2 regions of the Flavobacterium sp. UBA4854 genome follow, and region 2 is predicted to be linked to the other one. Evidence: riboswitches for the same ligand, from Rfam matches in the RefSeq annotation. Region 2 holds a riboswitch; the other holds the start of a gene.
The links. Region 2 has a riboswitch for cobalamin ahead of B3J44_RS10205 (TonB-dependent receptor). Riboswitches for the same ligand answer to the same signal wherever they lie in the genome.
Positions count from the first base shown of each region.

Region 1: it holds a riboswitch for cobalamin, as region 2 does, so the genes downstream of both, B3J44_RS05410 (TonB-dependent receptor plug domain-containing protein) here and B3J44_RS10205 (TonB-dependent receptor) in region 2, are expected to answer to the same signal.

Region 1 covers NZ_DHEI01000040.1:39,334-42,508, forward strand. The annotation lists gene B3J44_RS05410 (TonB-dependent receptor plug domain-containing protein) at 1-1,285, opposite strand, end outside; cobalamin riboswitch at 1,313-1,521, opposite strand; gene cobC (alpha-ribazole phosphatase) at 1,587-2,120, opposite strand; gene B3J44_RS05420 (adenosylcobinamide-GDP ribazoletransferase) at 2,105-2,890, opposite strand; gene cobT (nicotinate-nucleotide--dimethylbenzimidazole phosphoribosyltransferase) at 3,028-3,175, opposite strand, start outside.
Region 2 covers NZ_DHEI01000071.1:7,028-10,202, forward strand. The annotation lists gene B3J44_RS10205 (TonB-dependent receptor) at 1-1,089, opposite strand, end outside; cobalamin riboswitch at 1,214-1,417, opposite strand; gene B3J44_RS10210 (YybH family protein) at 1,465-2,370, opposite strand; gene B3J44_RS10215 (hypothetical protein) at 2,606-3,175, shown strand, end outside.

The DNA of each region.
Region 1 (3,175 bases), on a different contig from region 2:
GTTTTAAGTCTAGATTTCCTCCTGGATTCCAATACAAATCATTGTAAGTTGGAATTCTAAAGTTTCTAGAAACATTCAGTTTTAAATTGTACCAATTATTGAATTTATAAGAAGATCCTAAATTGAATAAAACTGGAGATTTGTAATTGTCTGTAAATTCTTTTCTAACCCCAAGTTCGTTCTTCCAGTTAGCGCCAAAATCTTGTCTAACCAACAAAGCAGCAGAACTGATTTCACGAATGTGGCTTCCAAAACTAGTTCCGTAACCATTTGTTCGACTGTAATCTACAATTCCGTTTACATGTGTCTCTTTAAATAAATGATAATCGACGTCAAGCTTAGTAATTAAGTTCTCCGTTTTTCCGTATGTGTAATTTTTTAAAGAATTATCGGCAAAATATTGATAGTTTTCGAAAATGTAAGCGGTTTTGAAATTAGTCTTCAGTTTTCCAAAACTTCCGTCATATTCCAATAAATTTCGGTTAAAACCATTTATGTATTTGCTTTTCGTTTCAGATTCTGTAACCAAAGAGGTATTACGGTCAGTGTTTGAAGTCTGGCTGTATAGTTTTAAAATATGATTTTCATTGAATTTATAGCCCACATTGGCATTTAACGTAATAATATCGTATTGCCCATTTTGGTTCCATCGCTGTTCACCTCTCCACGTGTAGCGATTTAAGTATTTATAATCGTTTGTTGAGCTGTTTTTAGAAAAACCAATTTGGGTGCTCCATTTTTTATTTGAAATAGAAGTTTTGTAATTAATCCCAATTGTATTAAAACTACCATAATCTAGTCTTAAATTATTCTCAAAACGATTAAAAAACAACAAATCGTTGTTTAAATGCACCGTGCCTCCAACTGCGCCGCTTCCATAAATTACGCTTCCACCACCTGCTTTTACACTTATTGAATTATAATCTGAGCCCGAAATAGTATTAAAATCGGTACTTCCGTTCATTTGAGAATTAATGTTTATTCCGTTCCAGATAACAGCTGTTTGCGAAGAAGTTGTTCCTCTGAAAGAAACCGTAGAAAGCATTCCTCGTCCATATTCTTTAAAATATAAAGTCGAATTAAAGTTCAATAAATCGGTAAGGAGCGCCTCATTTTTATTGATTATAGAATCATTCAGTTTTAAAACAGATTGTGAAGCCGAATAGGTTTTTAAATTCTTATCTGAAACAAAAACTTCTTTCAGACTGGTAATAGAATCGTTCTGCGCCGAAATAATCTGGCACACAACAAATAAACAAAAAGTAAAAAATCTTTTTAAAGTCATAATTTCTTCACTCTTTTTCCCGAGAGTTTGATATTTGTTATAAAGGCAGGTCTCCTGGCTTGCGTCTTGCTGTTTACCTTCCCATCGCGCGGAGCGTGACAGTGGTTTGTAGTTTACAGCAAGCATTCGTTTTTTGAACTTAGCTTACAGTTGCGGGTACAGCTCAAGAATTATACTTGATTCCCTTTTAATGTATTTTTTAAATTAAAAACACAACCTTAATTTGTCGCAAAGATAAAGTTAAAAATATTGATTATTCAAATTTGTTTTATGTTTCATGAAAAATTATAAATAATTAGCATTAAAAACTGATTTTTATAACTTCTCCGAAATCAACTTTATTATTGAAGGCGTCTTTTAATGGAAGCGAACTCTGATGGCATAAAATGCTTCTGATGATTCCTGCATGTGCGACAATTACAGTTGGCTGATTTAGTTTTGAAAGTGTTTCCGACAAAAAATGGCCAACTCTTTCATGTAATTCAACAAAAGATTCTCCGTTTGAAACCTTGATATTCACGAAATCTTCCATCCAAGGATTGAGCTCTTCTGACGGAATTTCATTCCAAGTTTTTAATTCCCAATCGCCAAAATTCATCTCTTTTAATCGTTCATCTTCCTGATAAGAAACGGTTTTAATGTTTTCTTGAATGTGCTTGGCTAAAATAACACAACGTTTTAATGGACTAGAAAAGATAATTGCCTCTGGAGGTAATTCTGAAATGATTCTGCTGAAAATTTCGTCAAATGGTTTTGCAATATCTACATCAGATTGTCCGTAACAAATTCCTTTTTCACAAACTGTTTCGGTATGACGAACTAGATAAATTTCCATAAAAATAAAATGCTTAAGTAAAATACAACTTCGCAAACTTGCTGTGTTGCGCCAAGGCAATCTCCAGTATAACCGTCAATCCATTTTTGAAAATAGCGTGCTAGAAAATATCTCGTTATGAAAACAGGAATAATAGCAAGCAGAAATTTCAAATCGAAATAAGAAAATACAATTACCGGCACTAAGCCAAAAAAGAAAGATCCAAAAACTTCTTTCCAAGTATATTGTTTTGCAATTGGTTTGCTTTTGCTCGAAGCATCATCACGAGAATATTCGTGTGTGAAAATAATGCTTATTGCGGCAAGTCGACTCAATGAATGAGCAGAAATAAACAAAAGGAAAACGAGAAGAATATTATTAGCAAAAAGTAAAACGGATTCTGAAAGCAATTTAAATTTTAGTAAAAAAAGCAAAACCAATCCGATTGCTCCGTAGGCTCCAATTGCACTGTCTTTCATAATCATTAAGATTTTTTCTTTAGTCCAGCCTCCGCCAAAACCATCACAGACATCCGCAAAACCGTCTTCGTGAAAAGCGCCTGTGGTTAAAATAGAAGCAATAATTGCTAGTATAACAGCAATTTCCGAAGAAAGAAAAAATGAAAAAAGATAAAAAGCTAAAAAAGAAATACCTCCAACAATCCATCCAATAAATGGAAAATATCTTGTGGCTTTATTTAAATAATCTGGATGATGCGTAATGTTTTTTGGACATGGAATTCTGGTGTAGAACATTAAACAGGTGAAGAAAATGTGTAGTTCTTTTTTCATTTATATAATTGGTTTTCCATTTAGTTTGTCATTTCGACTGAAAGGAGAAATCACACAAGATTACGCAAAGAAAATCGTCAATCTTTGTCGAGTTTCTAGTGTGATTTCTCCTTTCAGTCGAAATGACAAATAGTAGTTTATTTACGACTTACTCCCGCGCTCTCAAAACTAGCCATATCATTTAAAAAAGCCTCGGCCGATTTTAAAATCGGAAAAGCAACAGCGCAGCCAGTTCCTTCTCCCAAACGTAAATCAAGATTTAAAATTGGTTTTGCTTCTAAATAA
Region 2 (3,175 bases):
CTGGAAATCGGTCGACAGCGAGACATCCCAAGTTGGCAAAATGCTGTACATATTAACCGCCGAAAAATAAGCTTCCTGCTGATAATAACTATCATCAGATTGCGCGCCTTCGGTTACGGTTTCTCCTAAAACATTTGTGGTATCTCGAGCAATATAATGCGTATAATCGTAAGCAAATTTTCCCTTTAGCTGGAATTTATATTTTTCTGAAACATCTTTTGTTAGAGAAGATTGTCCGAAAAAGTTTTTGTCAAATTGTCTAAAACCGTCTTTAAACTTATTTTCTACAATGGCACCTGGTGCACCGCGTTCAGAATCATAATAATAGACTTTGGCATCCCAAGTTCCTTTGTTTATTTTTCCATAAAGTCCAGATTCAAATCGGAATGCTTCTATATCACTGTTCCATCGTGTAGCAGTAGTATCGTAGGCAATACTTCCATCCTGATTTTTTCTTTTATATCTAAATTTATATTGTCCATTCGACTTAATGTATTCAGAACTTACGCTCATGCTGACTTTATTGCTCAGCTTTTGTTCCCATCTAAAAGAAGGATCATGATAATTGATAGACATTGTTTTGTAACGAACCAGCAGATTTGTTTTTTTATTGCCTGTAAAAACAGGGCGTTTGGTTCGCAAATAAATAGTCGAAGCTGATGCAAAGTCTTTTGCCGACTGAAAGATTTCGCTTTTCTGTCCATTATACATCGTTAATGATTCCATGTCGTCAAGCGAATATTTTCCTAAATCGGTTACGCCGTTTTGAGCATTTCCTAGCTGAATTCCGTCGTAAAAAACACCAACATGATGCGTTCCCATGTTTCGGACATCAACCGTCTTGAGTCCGCCGACACCGCCATAATCTTTGATTTGAGTTCCTGCAAAGTAGCGAAGCGCATCGGCAACATTGTGACTGGAAAGATTTTCGAGCAGAACGCCCGAAAGACTTTGTACAGGAATTACTTCCTGATATGGTTTTCCTTTTAGAATAACTTCTTTTAAAACCCGCGAACTATCAGTCGCCGCTTGAGAATGAAGCAAAAAAGGAACAAGTACTATAAAAACAGAAAATAAAGTTTTCTTCAAATTACACATCACGATTTTATTAAATAAACTTTGCGTGATGCAGTAATTACAAAAACATAGAAATAGGCCAACTATCCTAAATAGCAGGTCATTATCTTGTCATCAACTTCATACCACGAAAGTTTTAAACTATGTGATCGTGGCAGGTCTCCTGACTTATTCTATCTTTAAACGGCCTTCTCACCCTGCAAAGCGGGACAATGGCATTAGTACTATTTAAAGACTTGTATAGAACTTACAGTAGCGGGTCTGTTCAGGATTTACACCTGATTCCCTTTTAACTGCTTTTTCTGAATTGAAAAAACAGACCAAAATCAGTCGCAAAGATATAACTCAACTATGGCGTCTGCAAGTTAGAAGTCGGTTTTTTAGTTTTTAATCATGATTTACCATTTGTCTAAAAAGCATTAACGTTCCTTTTTCGTTTCTTTTCCAGACGTTTATACTTTTTCCTTTAACGTTTCCGTGGTTGGTTCCGTCACGCCAATCGACATTATAAAATCCAAATTCTACAATGGCCTTTTTTGTGACAATAACTCCCGAAGTCTGAATGGAAATTTGTTCAATTTTTAAAGTTCCAGGTTTTTCATGCTCTGTAAAATAAGCTGTAATATCTTTTTCTCCAGAAAGAATTGGCGTATAGTACGTTAAATACATCGCATCTGGCGTGAATATTTTAGCATGCTCTGCTCCCAGTCTATTCTGAACCAAATTTTTAATAGAACCGTTTCTTTCTATTACCTCATTAATCAATTTATCTGACGAAGTGTACTCTTTTGTTAAAGGAACGGCTGTGTCATCAATTTCAGGAATAAATCTATCATCAAAATAGCTATTAGCGCCCCAAATTTCTGCTGCGATAGTCATTTTATTTTTAGACGTTTTTTTCCATAAAACCATATATTTTCCTAAATAAGCGTACGGTTTTAAGTCTTTTAAGTGCAGGTTTTCAGTAAAATTTCCTATTTCTAGAATATAATTTCCAAAATCCTGCAATTCTAAAATAGTCTTTTGAAAAGAATTGACTTTTGCCTGATCTAACCATTGTTCATAAAACGCCGCAATCATCTTCTTTCCAACTCTTTGCCTACTATGTTCTGGCATTAACACAGATTGATCTGTATAGAATTTTAGCATCATGTCCTTATTGTTTTCAAATAAGGCAGCCGCAAAAGCAGCATTATAATCTTCAATTTGTTTTCTAACATCTGAGTCTGTTTTATTTTCTTGAGAAAAAACACTAACTACAAAAAAAAGAAAGGCTAAACTTAACTTAATCATATCTTATTACATTTGATTAAAACATAAAGATACAACATTGATAATCAAAATTTTAAAAACCTAAAATTGCATTTAAAAACTGCTTCAGCCGAAACCTGTTTTTATAAAATATAAAGTTAATTTTTAGAAAAATTGCATCTTATTGGGCAATAATTAGTTCTATAAAATGTTTATATAAAAGATTACGATGCATCTAATCTTTACATCAACCCTTCAAGATTAATATATACAAAAGATGAAAAAAATATTTTTTATAATTGCCTTTATTTCTTTTTCACTGCACAGTTTTGCACAGGAAATTGATAATAAATTCAAGCCTATTCCGGCAAAAGACGCCACAAAAAAAGAAGTTGTTCCTCCTAAAGAAGCAGCGCCAAAAGAAAACGCGCCTGCTCCTATTGAGAAACCTGCGCCGTTACAAGTTAATCCAGACGAATTGTTTAAAGATCAAAATCTATACAAACCAGAGGCTAATGTTGAAGGCATTTTTTATAGAAGAAATCAATTTTTAGGCAATTTCAACACTACAGCGGTTACATCAACTATTATGTATCGCGATGCAGCTTTTGTAGACGGCGATAAAGTAAAAGTATATTTAAACGACAAAGTAATCGAACCCGAAGTATTTTTAACTGGCGACTTTAAAAGCGTAAAAATAAACTTGGTAAAAGGAATCAACAAAATTGACATTGAAGCATTAAACGAAGGTTTTGCCTCTCCAAATACAGCTGAATTTAAAGTTTATGACGATAAAGGTCAGGTTATTTCGTCAAGTGAATGGAATGTTGGAACGGGATACAAAGCA